Regions from separate parts of the Sediminibacillus sp. JSM 1682029 genome, predicted to be linked through region 3. Evidence: predicted binding sites of a transcription regulator. Region 3 holds the regulator's gene; each other region holds the start of a gene.
What was found. Region 3 encodes CtsR, which represses protease genes until heat stress. Its sites were predicted from a motif close to ATGGTCAATAAAGGTCAAACA; they were not measured.
Positions count from the first base shown of each region.

Region 1: ABVF09_RS11390 (ATP-dependent Clp protease ATP-binding subunit) is a predicted target of CtsR. The motif match lies at 2,415-2,435, and genes of this name have one in related genera.
Region 2: clpP (ATP-dependent Clp endopeptidase proteolytic subunit ClpP) is a predicted target of CtsR. The motif match lies at 3,755-3,775, and genes of this name have one in related genera.

Region 1 is NZ_JBEWYY010000006.1:45,200-50,777, forward strand. Features, by position in the region: gene ABVF09_RS11390 (ATP-dependent Clp protease ATP-binding subunit) at 193-2,334, opposite strand; gene ABVF09_RS11395 (hypothetical protein) at 2,507-2,764, shown strand; gene ABVF09_RS11400 (hypothetical protein) at 2,819-2,968, opposite strand; gene mbcS (acyl-CoA synthetase MbcS) at 3,121-4,701, opposite strand; gene ABVF09_RS11410 (hypothetical protein) at 5,055-5,462, shown strand.
Region 2 is NZ_JBEWYY010000007.1:207,085-212,662, forward strand. Features, by position in the region: gene nikC (nickel transporter permease) at 1-892, shown strand, start outside; gene ABVF09_RS13560 (DUF6305 family protein) at 1,030-1,623, shown strand; gene ABVF09_RS13565 (sensor histidine kinase) at 1,644-3,032, shown strand; gene ABVF09_RS13570 (response regulator) at 3,013-3,615, shown strand; gene clpP (ATP-dependent Clp endopeptidase proteolytic subunit ClpP) at 3,842-4,429, shown strand; gene ABVF09_RS13580 (RDD family protein) at 5,048-5,530, opposite strand; gene sppA (signal peptide peptidase SppA) at 5,543-5,578, opposite strand, start outside.
Region 3 is NZ_JBEWYY010000017.1:61-5,638, reverse strand. Features, by position in the region: gene clpC (ATP-dependent protease ATP-binding subunit ClpC) at 1-2,139, opposite strand, end outside; gene mcsB (protein-arginine kinase McsB) at 2,164-3,228, opposite strand; gene mcsA (protein-arginine kinase activator protein McsA) at 3,225-3,776, opposite strand; gene ABVF09_RS18805 (CtsR family transcriptional regulator) at 3,795-4,253, opposite strand; gene ABVF09_RS18800 (MgtC/SapB family protein) at 4,441-5,091, opposite strand; rRNA gene rrf (5S ribosomal RNA) at 5,515-5,578, opposite strand, start outside.

The DNA.
Region 1 (5,578 bases), on a different contig from region 3:
GAAATAAACCATGGTTTTATGCGGCCGCAAGCAGCAGTAGATGTAAATCCAGAAAGCACGTCGGGCTGATCAGAAACAACTTACACTTCGCTCGAGGGACTCCTGAAAGGGGGCTTCATGAATCATCGTTTTTAAATTTTTACATATGTAAAAAGGCCGGCCCCCATACCAGGAACCAGCCATTTTTCTTGCTTATGCTTTTACTACATTGATTTCATTGTCCACCAGTTCGACATTGATCGCCTTGATATCTTCTTCATCCAAGACAAGGTCGGTAATACCATCCTCGACTTTTTCCTGGATGACGCGGCGAAGCGGTCTTGCACCGAATCGAGGATCATAGCCTTTGTCGGCCAAGTATCTTTTCGCATCGTCGCTGACTGTAATGGTCAAGCCTTCCTCGTTCAGTGTTTCTGCCAGTTCAGCAATCATCAAGTCGACGATTTGAACCAGGTCGGATTCTTGCAGTTCATTGAATGGAATGATTGCATCGAATCGGTTCAGGAATTCCGGCTTGAAGTACGCGCTGAGATTTTCCAGCGTCGAAACAGCTTCATTTACTGTGTTGGTGAACCCGACAGAGATTTGCTTGTCGCCGGTTCCCGCATTACTTGTCATGATGATGACTGTTTCTTTGAAGCTCACCCTGCGGCCATGGCTGTCGGTCAGATGACCATCTTCCATGATTTGCAGGAACATATTTTGTACGTCCGGGTGGGCTTTTTCAATTTCATCCAGCAAAATCAAGCTATACGGATTGCGGCGTACACGTTCTGTCAGTTGTCCGGCTTCCTCGTGGCCGACATAGCCAGGAGGGGAACCGATGATCTTAGACACGGAGTGTTTCTCCATGTACTCACTCATATCAAGACGGATCAACGATTCTTTTGTACCGAACAATTCCTCTGCAAGCGCCTTGGTCAATTCTGTTTTACCGACACCGGTCGGGCCGACAAACAGGAAGGATCCAATCGGACGATGTTTGGATTTCAAGCCGGCGCGGCTGCGGCGAACGGCTTTGGCCACCTTTTGCACCGCGACTTCTTGTCCAATGACTTTTTCGGACAGATTTTTAGCCAGGTACTTCATTTTCTGCTGCTCGTCGGATTGGATTTTCCGAACCGGAATACCGGTTTTTTCTTCTACGAGCAATTGAATATCCTCTATCGTCACCTCGGCGGCAGGTGCGTCGGTTGCTTCTTCCAGTTGTTTTTCCAGTTTAATTTCCTGATGTCTCAGGTTGGCAGCACGTTCATAATCTTCTTTTTCCGCTGCCTGCATTTTTTCTTCGTGCAGCTCATCCAGGCGTTTTTGGATGGAATCCTTATCGGATTGCGAATTGGCAAGGTTCAGTCGTGCACCTGACTCATCCATCAAGTCGATCGCTTTGTCCGGCAGGAATCTGTCCTGCAGATAACGCTGAGACAACGTTACCGCGCCGCGGATGGCTTCGTCTGAATAGCTTACTTGATGATAGCTTTCATAACGCTCTTGCAGCCCTTGCAGAATCTGCACCGCTTCTTCGACGCTTGGCTCTTTGACAATGATTGGTTGGAAACGGCGTTCCAGTGCTGCGTCTTTTTCAATTTTGCGGTACTCTTTCAACGTCGTAGCACCGACCAGCTGCAGTTCGCCTCTAGCCAACGCAGGTTTCAGGATGTTGCCTGCATCCATTTGGGAGCTTTCCGCTGTACCTGCACCGACCAATTGATGCACCTCATCGACAAACAGAATGACATTTTTCCGGTTTTGCAATTCAGAAACAAGCTGTTTCATACGCTCTTCGAACTGACCTCGGACACCTGTGTTGGCTACCAGAGATGCCACGTCCAGCAGATAAATTTCTTTGTTCATCAATTTAGCCGGAACGTCGCCTTCCGCGATTTTCAGGGCAAGCCCTTCTGCAATCGCTGTTTTACCTACGCCAGGTTCCCCGATAAGAACCGGATTGTTTTTGTTCCTTCTATTCAATGTCTCAATCACACGTTTCACTTCGTTTTGCCGACCGATAACCGGATCGATCAAACCTGCTTTCGCAGCATGCGAGAGGTTTCTACCAAGCTCATCCAGCAATCCGCCGCCTTTTCCGCCGTTGGCTTGCTGTTGTTGGGCCTGTCCGCCTCCTTGCTGGAACCCTTCAAACGGAGACGCTCCTCCGCCAAAGAATTGATTGAAATCCATACCGCCTTGATTGAAAAAGCCGGATGGATTTTTAGCACTATTTTTTATTTCTTGAAAGCAAGTTTCGCATAAATTCATTTGTTGTGTTTGATTATTAAAACGAAGGTTTACATTAATGGTTGCTTCACGAACACCGCAATTTTGGCATTGCATATTCGCTTTCCCTCCTTCAAATATATAAGGTAAGTAGTTTGGTCTTTGACTTTGACTATCTTTGACCTTATCTATAGTATAGTTTGACTTTCTTTGACTTTCAACCCCTAAATTAGAATTTCTTTAAATAATTTTTGTATTGGCTTTATTGATCTGTACGAGGTTGAAAAGGATGGAACCCTGTATTCATCCTATTACCCGTTATTTTATTCCTTTAATCAAAAATGGTCAAATTTGTTGTTTATTCTCAATTAACCCGTTACAGAACGACAAATATCAGATTTTATATAACATGGTGAAGATAAGGATGATTGAACAAACCTTTCAAGAAGGAGGACGTTACGGAGAAGGAGGTCAACTTGAAAAAGATAGCAGCTTCTTCATGAAAAAAGCCATTCCGTTTCCGGAATGGCTTCGTAAATGTAAGTAAAAGGATTGTTAAATAAATGCGCATGAGCTATTGAGATGGTAGTTACCTGAACAGCTATTCATGGACCTGTTCATTTACGGAAGAACTTTCTTCCGCTTCCGTGTTCGGCAGTTCCTCCTGAAGGGGGCCGATCACCTTGAACGGAATCATGATCAAAACAAAAGCCAACAGCACGACCCACCCAAGCTCGCGTAAGATTTTCAATCTGTTCTCCTCCTATAAGAATAGATCCACATTTTCCCCAAGCATAACACATCCTGCCAGATTCGCAAACAGCGCTTTGCCACTCTAAAACGGGGTCAGTCCCCGCATCCAAGAGGCGGGGACTGACCCTGATGGTTTTGGCGGTACTGACTTTAATTAGTGGTGGCTTTTTCTTTTTGGCGCAGTTCGATTCTTCTTATTTTACCTGATGAGGTTTTCGGCAGTTCTTCGATAAATTCTATTTTTCTAGGATACTTGTAAGGGGCAGTCCACTTTTTCGCGTAGTCTTGCAATTCTTTGACTAGGCCATCCTTATTTTTATCAACATTCGGCTGAAGGACGATGAACGCCTTGACGACATTCCCTCTGTCCGGGTCAGGACTAGCGACGACAGCACATTCTTTGACCGCTTTATGTTTGATCAACGCGTCCTCCACCTCAAACGGTCCGATCGTATAGCCAGAGCTGATGATGATGTCATCACTGCGTCCTTCGAACCAGTAATAACCGTCTTCATCCTTTGATGCCTGGTCACCCGTTACATAGTAATCGCCGCGCAACGATTTTTTCGTGCGTTCTGGATCTTTATAGTACTCCTTGAATAAAGCTGGTGTATCGAGCGGAATGGCAATATCTCCGACCTTGCCCGGTGCCACTGGATTTCCGTCCTCATCAATAAGGACGACTTCATTGCCTGGCGTAGGCTTGCCCATGGATCCAGGTTTTACTTCCATCCCTTTCAAGAATCCGAGCAGCAGTGTATTTTCCGTCTGTCCATAACCATCCCGGACGGTTATATTAAAGTGGTTGCGGAACGTATCAATTACTTCGCGGTTCAAAGGCTCCCCTGCCGATACGGCACTATGCAGTTTGGTCAGTGCGTATTGATCAAGGTTATCAAGCTTTGCCATCAAACGGTATTCCGTCGGTGTGCAGCAAAGCACATTGACTTCATGCTTTTCCAACAAAGATAGATATTTCTTCGCATCGAACTTGCCGTTGTAAACAAGCCCGGTTGCACCGGAACCGAGAACGGACAGTAACGGGCTCCAAACCCATTTTTGCCAGCCCGGAGCAGCTGTTGCCCATACCACGTCTCCGTCTTCGATTGCCAGCCAGTTGTTTGCCGCTGTTTTCAAATGGGCAAATCCCCAGCCATGTGTATGGACGACTCCTTTAGGATTCCCAGTCGTTCCTGAAGTGTATGGAAGAAAGGCGATGTCATCCCGGGTGGTCGCAGCCATTTCCAGTTGTTCTGACGCCTTTTCCTTCAGTCGGTCGAGGTGGTGCCATCCTTCTATCTCGCCGCCGACCGAAAACTTGATTAATTCATCATATTCCGTGATACCTGTAAATTGTTCTGCAAATGGATGATAGCTGATGATTCCTGCAACTTCCCCATGCGTTACCCGGTACTGCAAGTCCTTTGTCCGCAGCATCTCTGAACTAGGGATAATGATAATACCGGTTTTAAGAGCCGCCATATAGATTTGGTAGGACTCGATCAACCGGGGCATCATGACTAATACCTTGTCCCCTTTTTTGAGACCATTGGATAAAAACACATTTCCGATCTTGTTAACGTTGACTAACAGCTCTTGATAAGTGGTTTCCTGTTGATTTCCTTCATTGTCTTCATAAATCAACGCCTTCCGTTCCGGCCCGCTCGCATACTTCTCTATTTCCATCGCAATATTATAATTTTCCGGAGCGATCAAGTCTTTTTTATCCATCCGTTCATCCCTCATTCCTATTATTTGGTATCAGGTATTAATTTCTAGTCATTATATCAATTACTAAAGTCTATGAAAAGTAAGAAAACTTATGCAATCTATATGGAAGCGCTGTCAATATTATGATAAAATTTGATTCCAGCTTTCATTAGGGGGGATGCTCCACAAAAAAGTGCAGCAGAAAGGTCGTTATATAGGTCTTTGGTAAGAATTTGGATTTTTGCTGATTAGCAAGTTTTAACAAAAGTAAATCGGTGAATTACTTTAGCAAAATCAAGTTTTCGGTGAAACGGAATTTCCCCTTCAGGACCGGATCGGCTGCTAAACTTGATTGAAAAAATGATGATTGGTGCGTGATGATCATGAAGTTTCGCCTGCTTCTTCTCTTGTTGCTGTCCGTCGTTCTAACTGCCTGTGCGTCCACAAAGTCAGAAGAAAAGTCACCGGGGAATGAAGGGATTCACAATCAGGCATACCCTGATGTGGAACAAATTTTGAAAAAGGACGAGGATGCCGATGTGTTCCAATGGAAAAAACGGATTTACAAAACCGATTTGAAGTCGCTCGAGTCCATGGATGTCTCGAAAGAGGAACAACTGGGAACCATTGAGGCCACTTATTCAGACGGAGATGAATTCACCGAAAACATGGCGACCAAACTCCCTGTAGGCACCGCCATTTATGCGACCGATAAAGAAAATATACTCATCGCCGAACACGACGGAAAAACCAAACGCTACCTCGCCATGATTGAAGACTAATAGCAAAAGGGACAGTCCCCGCTTTCAAACGGGGACTGTCCCTTTTTTTCCATTAATGCAGGGGTCGAGGTACAGGGGGAGGTACAGGGGGTCAGGCCCTCACACAAGCTGGTGCC
Region 2 (5,578 bases), on a different contig from region 3:
ACCGACCCCACCGGGAGTGCCAGAGCGGGAAAAAGCGGCAACAGCCAAGTCTTCAAGTCTGTGGCTCGATGCTTTTAGCAGATTGATAAGAAGCAAGACTTCCTTTATCGGCCTGCTTATCATTTTGCTTTTACTCGTCGTGGCAGCAATGGCCCCCGTTGTGGCTACCCACGATCCGACAGATCAACAATTGCTTGACCGCTACCTCGCTCCTTCCGGCGATCACTGGCTCGGAACGGATGAGCTGGGAAGAGATATTTACAGTCGGATTGTATATGGCACGCGGATTTCCATCCAAATCGGTTTGATTGCCGTCGGAATATCCGCGGTTATCGGGATTCTGCTCGGCGGCATTGCCGGATATTTCGGCCGATGGGTGGACCAGGTCATCATGCGCGTGATCGACATCCTGATGGCGTTTCCGAGTATCCTGCTGGCCATTGCATTGGTCGCAGTCCTGGGGGCAAGCTTGACAAATGCGATGATTGCCATCGGAATTGTAGGTGTTCCCCAATTTGCCAGGATTGTCCGTTCCACCGTTTTATCCGTGAAAGAAACGGAATACATTGAAGCAGCGAGAGCGATCGGGGCTAAAAACAACCGGATCCTGTTCCAGCATGTTTTGCCGAACTGTCTCGCACCGATCATCGTCCAAGCCACGCTCAGCATCGGGACGGCCATTCTGGATGCTGCCGGGCTTAGTTTTCTTGGACTTGGTGCACAGCCTCCTTCCCCAGAATGGGGCGCCATGTTGAGTGACGGGAGGGCTGCATTGCAGACCGCTCCATGGGTTGTCGCATTCCCTGGATTGGCCATTTTCTTGGTCGTTTTAGGCTTCAACTTATTCGGCGACGGTTTGCGTGATGCATTGGATCCACGGCTTAAACAATAAGAATGGTACGGTTGCGGCCATAAACTGCAGGACGAGGTCCCGCAAGTTCGCTGCCCATCAAATCAGAAAATCGTGTAAACTAAAGGTAAAGCCTGGAGTGGCTTTACCTTGTTTGGATGGAAATTGGAGGTACAGACATGAAAAAATCAAGCGCTGTCATCGGTTGCTTTCTCGCGGGCCTTTTGCTGGCAGCCTCACCGTTCGCACGCCCGGATTCCGCAGCTTCCATCAACTCATATCCGAATTTGCCAGCACCGATCGGAGAAGAAACCATTTTATTCACTTCTGCCGGGCAAGCACCCGAAAATCTTCTGCTAGCCAAAATGGCTGAGGATTTACACTTAGAAGGAGATTACCGGCCACGTGCCTTGGCATCTGACCTTTATGATTACCGGACGCTAGTCATCATTGTCGGTAATAGTCCCTATGGGCTGCAATACCGAAACAAGACATTTACAGAGGAATCGGACAGGATCAAGCAGTTGCTTAATGAAGCAGAATTAAGAGAAGTGCCGGTGATCATCCTGCATGTCGCGGGAACCAAACGACAGGATAATCAAACCGTAGAGTTGATAGAAACCACCGCTCCGTATGCTGATTATTTTCTAGGTCTGAAGTCAATCAGCAGTTCGACAAAAATCATCGAATCAATGGATGCCGCCAATGTCCCTGTTACTCTCGTACAGGATTTGGAAGACCTTCATACCCCGTTGAATTCGGCATTCCGCTAGCGGAGAAGGAAGGGGGAAACATGGCAGATTACAAGAATAATACCATTCCAGGGCTGATCGGGGTTTTTTTATTAACCTATGGGCTGTTTTTCCCTAGTCTGTCGGCTGAATGGGTTTCCTTCATCATCGATAGACTGCAGGAAAGCATGGAAATCATGGATAGTGGACAATTGCTGATAGCATCGTTCGCCTACATATCCAGAAATGCACTTCTTTATTTTTTGATTTATTTCAGTACGTTGCTAATTGTCAGTGCCTTAACCAAAAATACAGACAGCATTGCATTTTCATTCCTTTTTATCAGTGCCACCTTAACAGCCGTCTTTTTGATCAATGAGTTTTATGGAGAATCGTCCTCCTATGCACCGCACTTTTTCTCATTGGGTCTGCTGTTGGCTTTGAATTCCTATATCACCAAACAAAGATATTATTATTTAACGTTTGCAGTCATTTTATTTTTTTTGATCACTGCCATGCAATGTTTAAATTTGATTCCGCTGCTTTCGCAATGGAGCTTCGGAGCAGATGATTTAGCGATCAGTTTGAAAACAGCCGATAGTTTCATCACCGAGGATCAATTATTTACAGCGCTTTACTTTGTTCTGTTCGCCATTTTTTTTCTCATTGCCGTTATCTTTGCCCTGCTGGTCCATTTATTCAACATCCAAATCACCACCCTGAAAAGGTTCCAAGTACAAGAGAAGGAACTCAAGGAAACCCGGTTTGCGCTAACAGAATCAAAGGTCTACGAGGAAATCCATTCACTGGTCCATGACTTGAAAACACCATTAGTGACAGTGCGGGGACTGATCTCCCTGATTGCGATGAAATATGAAAAAACTGAAGACAAGAAACTGCAGGATTATCTAACCCGGGTCGATCATTCCATTGATAAAATGAATGAAATGATTTCGGAAATCCTCTATGAGAACACGAAAAAAGAGATTGATGTAGACGAATTTCTACGTTATGTGATCAGCCATTTAGTGCTGGACGATCAAAAAATCCGTCTCGAAATGGAAGTGCAGGAAAACCTGCCCTATATCCATGTCAATAAAATCCGTTTTGCCAGAGCCATTGCCAATCTGCTGGAAAATGCGATTATTTCTTTTGAAGGAAAAGCAGGATTTATCCAGATCGATGTCAAAAAAGTGAATGATACGGTACGGTTTCAAATCAGAGACAATGGTCCAGGAATAAAGGAGGAACTTATGCAGGAAATATGGAAGGAAGGTTTTAGCACGAAAGACTCGTCCGGTCTCGGCTTGTCCTTCGTGAAACGTGTTGTCGAGAATCACCAGGGTACCATCTTCGTTTCAAGTACCCCCGGCAGTCATACACAAATGGATATTTACCTGCCGGTGTCTTCCGGTCAAGGAGGCGCCTTTTATGATATTGATCATCGATGATAATGAAGATATTCGTTTTACCATCAAAGAAATCTGTTCGTTTGCTGATTGGGAGGCATGTGAAGCGTCTACGGGAAAAGCGGGTGTGGAATTGTTTCGAAAAGTGTCCCCTTCCGTGGTTCTGATTGATTACCATATGCCGGACTGGGACGGACTGAAAACGACCAAAACCATCCGTGGAATGAATGCTTCGGTCCCGATCATCATCTTGACGGTCGACGAACGCCATGAAATTGCCGAGCAATTTCTGCAGGCAGGTGCAACGGATTTTGCTTTAAAGCCCATAAAAGCCCCTGACCTCCTATCGAGGATACGCCTCAACATGAAAGTCGGCAAATTGACAGCGGGACAAAAAGATGTTTTTGTAGAAAAAGGCATCAAAGCAGAAACATTGCGGACAATAAAACATTTTCTTTACCAGCAAGAACGGCCGTTGACGATATCTGAAATACAAGCAAGTTTGCCTGTTGCCTATCAAACGGTACACCGTTACCTGAATTATCTGGCCGAACGAGGGGAAATCACGGTCTTGTCCCAATATGGCAGCAAGGGAAGGCCGAAAAACAAATATAAAATAACGTAAACAGCCGACTTGTTAAGTTTATTTATCGGAAATCAGGGAACGATGGTTATAGATTAAATTCTTACTGTGAACGGCGATAATCCGGTTTTTCCGACCGGCAAAAAAGGTCGAACACTTCTTACATATGCAAAGTGTTTTTTGTTTGACCTTTATTGACCTATTGGAGTAAGATGAAATTAGTCATTCATCATAAGGATGAAAGAACTAAAAAAGGAGGAACTATCCAATGAATTTAATTCCTACAGTTATTGAACAAACAAACCGCGGAGAACGTGCATATGATATTTATTCCCGTCTGTTAAAAGACCGCATTATCATGCTGGGAAGCGGAATCGATGACAATGTTTCCAATACAATCGTCGCACAGCTGCTTTTCCTTGCTGCTGAAGATCCGGATAAAGATATTTCGCTCTACATCAATTCGCCAGGTGGTTCGATCACGGCCGGCATGGCAATTTATGATACCATGCAGTTCATCAAACCGAACGTTTCCACCATCTGCATCGGGATGGCAGCTTCTATGGGCGCCTTCCTTCTTGCAGCAGGTGAACCAGGCAAGCGTTATGCGCTTCCTAACAGTGAAGTCATGATCCACCAGCCGCTTGGCGGTACGCAAGGTCAGGCAGCGGATATCGAAATTCATGCAAGAAGAATTATTGAAATGCGCAGTAAGCTGAACCACATTCTTTCTGAGCGTACTGGTCAACCGTTGGAAGTGATCGAGCGCGATACAGACCGTGATAACTTCATGGAAGCTTCCAAGGCTGTTGAATACGGTCTGATCGACAAAGTAATGGAAAAAAAGCCTGACTAATAAACAGGGAAATCAAAAGACTGGGACAAAAACATAGTGCCCAAAACGAAAACCGGACGATAATCCGAAATCCTGAGGATTATCGTCCGGTTTTTTCTTTTTATAATCTTTCATAAAAAAATACAATCTACGTAATAATTTATATTGAAATACTTGGTGCCTTGAATGAAAGGGATGTTGTCCAGCGCTAAGGAAATATCTTACGCTTTCCGCGGGCGGCTGGTGAACTTCCTCGACCCAAGGGTGCAAAGAAGGATATTCCAGTAGAACCCTGACTGTGGCCGTTACCATGAAACGAAGTGTTCTGCTGCAGCGACATTTTATCCTTATCTATTTCAGAATGAAAGAATTAATTCGCAGTTCCCTCAATCTGTAAAGCTTGAAAAGCAACACAGCTGCGATAGGAATCTTTAAATTTTTTTTGCAAATATATTTATCAATGATAATACTGCCTTCTTAACAAGTTGAGTTTTAACTCCACACCTTCACCATGCTTTCACTTCGTTAACATAGCATGCCGTTTTTGAAGTTTCTTCTTCCCTTTCCACCAAGGCGATAGTTCGAGACGATTCATTAAAATTGGCAGGCTGCCTTATAACCGAGACAGCCTGCCTAAAGTTATTCCGTATGGATGACACGGGTGCTCGCGAACAGGTCGTGCACTCCTTGCTTTTGATCCGTGAAGGCCACAACCGCATAGAGCACAGGAGTGAAAAACAAGACTCTATGGATAAATCTTCCCACCACCTCACGAAACAACAAATCACTCCAGGTCAACGAACTATCATCTTCCCGGACCACCCGAAGACCAAACAGCATCTTTCCAAGCGTCTGGCCAAAGAATTTGGTCATCAACAAAAAATACACATAAAAAACAATCGAGCCCAGTATCCCTGTCACCGTCCAAAAACCAATATCAAGTTGCTGGCCGTCATTGATAAAATGAAACGGACTAAGCAAGATACCATTGACACTAAATACCACGAGCAAGTCCGTTATGTACGCCCAAAACCTCATCCAAAATCCAGCATAACGTCTTTTCCTCAAGTCATTTGTTGAATGTTCAACCGTTTGCCAGTTTTCTTGATCATGATTGCTCATCTACAGCACCCCCTACCTTGAATACAGATACATGGCCCGCGGAGCATC
Region 3 (5,578 bases):
GATCGTTTCATCAATCCGATTGAGGAATTCAGGACGGAATGCCTTTTTCAATTCATCCATCACTTTATCCCTCATCCCTTTGTAGCCTTGATCTTCGTCTCCGAGGTTGAAACCGACATACTTGTTTCGCTTCAATTCACTGGCACCTACGTTGGAAGTCATAATCAGCACGGTATTTCGGAAATCGACCAGTCTCCCTTTGGAGTCGGTCAACCTTCCATCTTCCAGTACCTGAAGAAGAATATTGAAGACCTCTGGATGTGCCTTTTCTATTTCATCAAGCAGCACAACGGAATAAGGTTTCCTTCGTACTTTTTCCGTTAATTGGCCGCCTTCCTCATAACCGACGTAACCAGGAGGTGAACCGACAAGACGGGATGTCGAGTGTTTTTCCATATACTCGGACATATCGATACGAATCATTGCTTCTTCATCTCCGAACATCGTATCAGCCAAGGCACGTGCCAATTCCGTCTTACCGACGCCAGTAGGTCCCAAAAAGATAAAGGAACCGATTGGGCGTTTCGGATCCTTCAATCCGGCCCTGGCACGACGGATGGCTTTTGCAACAGCTTTCACCGCTTCCTCCTGACCGATTACCCTGTCATGCAGCACTTCTTCCATATTGAGCAGCCGTTCACTTTCATCTTTGGTAAGCTTGGAAACCGGGACACCCGTCCATGTTGAAACAACACTGGCAATGTCTTCGACCGTCACTTCCGAGCTTTCTTGACCCTGCTGCTCCTTCCATTCTTCTTTTGTTTGATCCAATTCATCTCTTAAACGCTGTTCGCTGTCTCTTAATGATGCTGCTTTTTCGAATTCCTGACTTTGAACCGCTGCATCCTTTTCCTTGCGAACTTCTTCCAGCTTTTGTTCTAAATCCTTCAGATTTGGCGGAGCAGTATATGAGCGCAGGCGCACTTTAGAGCCCGCTTCATCAATTAAATCGATGGCTTTGTCGGGTAAAAAGCGATCGGTGATATAACGATCCGATAACGTGACGGCAGCTTCGATGGCTTCATCTGTAATGGTGACACGATGGTGGGCCTCGTAGCGATCACGCAATCCCCTTAAAATTTGCATGGATTGATCCATTGTCGGTTCATCTACTTGGATTGGCTGGAAACGACGTTCCAGTGCTGCATCCTTCTCAATATACTTCCGGTATTCATCCAATGTTGTCGCTCCGATACATTGCAATTCTCCACGTGCGAGAGATGGTTTCAGGATATTGGAAGCATCTATAGCGCCTTCTGCACCGCCAGCTCCGATCAATGTATGGAGTTCATCGATGAACAAAATGATATTGCCGGCCTGGCGAATTTCCTCCATTACTTTCTTTAAACGATCTTCGAATTCACCGCGGTATTTTGTACCGGCTACGACTGTTCCCATATCCAATGTCATGACCCGTTTGTCACGCAATATTTCCGGAACGTCGTTGTTCACGATTTTTTGGGCAAGCCCTTCAGCCACGGCTGTTTTACCGACACCTGGTTCCCCTATCAATACGGGGTTGTTTTTGGTACGACGGCTCAATACCTGAATGACCCGTTCAATCTCTTTGCCCCGTCCGATAACCGGATCGACATTGCCATCCTTGGCAATCGAAGTCAAATCCCGTGCCAGGGAATCTAAAGTCGGTGTGTTGGCGGCAGTTGATTGGGAGCCATTACGGCCGTGTTGGCCTGCTGCCGATTCATTGCTGCCCAACAATTGCAATACTTGTTGTCTGGCTTTGTTCAGGCTGACTCCAAGGTTGTTCAGAACCCTTGCAGCGACTCCTTCCCCTTCCCGGATGAGTCCCAAGAGAATATGTTCTGTTCCTACATATGAGTGCCCCAGCTTTCTGGCTTCATCCATGGACAGTTCAATGACTTTCTTGGCCCGCGGTGTGTAATGAATCGTCTGTGACACTTTTTGTCCGCGTCCGATTAATTGTTCTACTTCTTCCTGGATTTTTTCCGTTTCGAGTCCGAGAGAGCTTAATGCCTTGGCGGCAATGCCTTCCCCTTCTCTAACCAATCCTAATAGAATATGTTCTGTACCAATATTGTTATGCCCTAACCTGACCGCTTCTTCCTGGGATAAGGCCAAAACTTTTTGCGCTCTTTCGGTAAATCGACCAAACATCATATCAGGTCTTCCTCCTTACATTAATTAATTTTCCAGTTTGAACCGTTCTCTGATCAACGAAGCCCTTAGTACATCCCTTTCTTTTGCTGAAAGCATTCTTTTAGCATAGTGCTGCAAAAATCCAGGTTGGGACAATATCATCAACTCATTCAGAATGCTTTTCGAGATATCCTTGATATAACCTACGTCAATACCCAACTGTACATCCGACAAGCATTTTGCCGCTTCTTTCGATTCGATGATTCTGCTGTGCTGGAGGATGCCGTAGGATCGGAAAACCCTGTCTTCAAGTTGTAATTCCGATTGTTCGACCAGTAACTGTCTGGCTTTTCGTTCCTGATCGATCAGTTGGTTGACAACACTCCGCAAGTCTTGGACAATGTCCTCTTCCGATTTTCCAAGGGTGATTTGATTGGAAATTTGAAAAATGTTCCCGATGGCTTCGCTTCCTTCTCCATATATGCCTCTTACCACCAGGCCCAGCTGGCTGATTGCCGGAATCATCCGATTGATTTTTTGAGTTAGAGCCAATGCCGGTAAATGCATCATGACCGAAGCTCGCATTCCGGTTCCGACATTTGTCGGGCAACTCGTCAAGTAACCCCGATTTTCATCGAATGCGTAATTGATTCTTTCTTCCAGCCAATCGTCAAAGGTAAATGCCTGTTCAAGTGCTTTTTCCAATTGAAAACCCGGAAAATATAACTGAATCCGGATATGATCTTCTTCATTTACCATTACCGATACTTGCTCGTTGCTCGATATCAGGGCTGCAGCCTCTTCATCGTTTTCTGCCAAATGGGGACTGATGAGATGTTTTTCAACTAAAACCTTTTTTTCTATTGGCTTCAAATCCCGCATTTTAACGAGCGCCAAATCGTTATAGTTGGAAAAAGACTGATGTTCATACTCCTTCTGAAAAAACGAAAGCACTTTCTCCAATTCATCGGCACTGGCAATGATCGGGAAGGGGACTTGCTCAAAGTTTCTGGCCAGGCGAATACGACTGCTCATCACAATGTCGCTATCCGGTCCATTCTCCTTCATCCAAGGACTGATCGCCTCATTCATAAATTGCTGTAAGCTCATTCATCCTCACCTTCCCCGTCACGGCTGAGGTCTTTTTCCAATTGTTTAATTTTATCTCTCACTTGAGCAGCGCTTTCAAACTCTTCATTTGCAATTAATTGTTTCAACTGTTCACGGTACTCGCCTAACTTCCGTTTCTGCTGAATACCACTCCCAATTCTGGAAGGTATTTTTCCATGATGGGTTGTGTTTCCACTATGAACCCGGCGGAAAACAGGATTTAGTCGATCAGAAAAGGTTTGATAACATTCTGCGCAGCCAAACTTGCCGACTCTGGCAAACTCCTGGTAAGTCATGCCGCATTTTGGGCAGGTGAGCCTTTGTTCGGAAGGTCTACTGCTCGCATGCTGTTCATTAAGACCCGATGCTCCGTCGAAATTAAACAAACCAGATAATAAATTGTGCAGGGAGTATGCGTCATCTTCGTATCCCATATACCCTTTTTCTTTCGCACAATACTCGCAGACATGTATTTCAGTTTTATTACCATTCACAATCTTGGAAAAATGCAAGGTAGCTGGACGTTCATGGCATTCTTGGCACTCCATGCCAACTCCCCCTTTTGCCTAATATTTTAAAGTTGAAAGCATTGCAGTCATAATGCGGGACCGGATCTCGTCACGAACTGGCAGTTGAAAGGCAAGAGTGCTTCGATCGATGGCACTTGCCATCATTTTTGCCTCACGCTTTGTGATCAACTCTTCCTCCAGCATTCGCTCCAATATATCCACAGCGGCCTGCTGTGTTACCGCAGGTTGGATCATTTTCATAATATCATCGATCAATTTCGCTTTATCTTCATTTTCAATTCTAATTATGCGAATATACCCTCCGCCTCCGCGCTTACTTTCGACTATATAGCCCCTTTCCACTGTAAAGCGGGTTTTAATCACATAATTTATCTGAGAGGGTACACACTGGAACTGGTTCGCTATTTCACTTCTTTTGATTTCCACTGCATTTTTATTATTCTCTCGCAGAATTTCTTTTAAGTAACGCTCGATTACATCAGATATGTTACTCATTTGCCCTCCCCTCCTCAGCTTTGACTTTGACTATCTTTGACTTTACTTTTATTATACTCATCTTTTCCTGGGATGCAAATAAAAAAGTTCAGTAAATATCTTCTCCTTAAAAATAGTGGATAAACTTCTATATAATGTTTTTTTACCCTGTCTTTTATAAAGCTTCTTCTTTTAAGGGATAATTCCTTCAAATCTCTTTTACTCTTTTTAGGTGTTCGAGAGAAGACATCTCTTCAATCAATTCGTACTTATCAATTTGAGTTTTGTTTTCCAGTTCGATAAACAAACTCCTTGCATCGTCCTCTGCTCTTTCTACTTCCATCTTTTCGATTTTCGATTGATATTTTTCAAAAATACGGAGCAGGCTTTCAATTTTCAAACCTTCCTCAACAATTAATTCAAAATGGAGATTTGCCCGTTTGTTTAAAAATAGTCTTTCTACTTGTTGCAAGAGTACCAAACTAAGCAGGATGATGAACGTCGCTACTCCTGCCAGGCTATACATCCCCGCTCCCACCACCAGGCCAAGTCCGGCGACTGCCCAAATGGAAGCTGCAGTCGTCAAACCACGGATGTTGATTCCATGCACCATTATTGTACCGGCACCCAAAAAGCCTATTCCGCTAATCACGTAAGAAGGGATACGTGCAGGATCAAAACGGACATTATCATATTTCTCCATAAAGGTTTCAAAACCATATATGGATAAAAGCATCATTAAACAAGAACCCACCCCTACTAAAATATGGGTCCGGAATCCTGCAGCGTGGTTATTCCATTCTCTTTCAAATCCTATTAAGCCTGACAGCAGCAAGGCTACAAATAAACGGATTACCATTAGTGTAAAATCTTCATGAATCAAACTTGATAATTGCACTCGACTTCCCCCTTCTTCTTGTGTATTTAGTACCCGTTACTGGCAAATCGAAATCAGGCTTTCTCTTATCTTATGTAATGATAAGGAATGGGAATGATTGTTTCTATTTTAAATTCAGTCGGCTCTTTGGGAAAACTTTGCTCCTCTGCCAAAGGTGGTGGTTTGATTTTTCAATTCAATTTTTCTTTACCGAAAGCTCCATCCATAAAAATAGCGATTTCAATAAATGAACCCGTTTTCTGCCATAAAACTTTATGCTTTATATACTCTCAATATAGAGTCAACTTTTGCTCGTATTCTCCATTTCCTGAAAACCGGGTATTCACATAACATAAAAAAACACCCTTGAGCGAGTTTGAACTCATTCAAGGGTGTTTTTGTTTTGCCTGGCGGCGTCCTACTCTCGCAGGGGCAAAGCCCCAACTACCATGGGCGCTGGAGAGCTTAA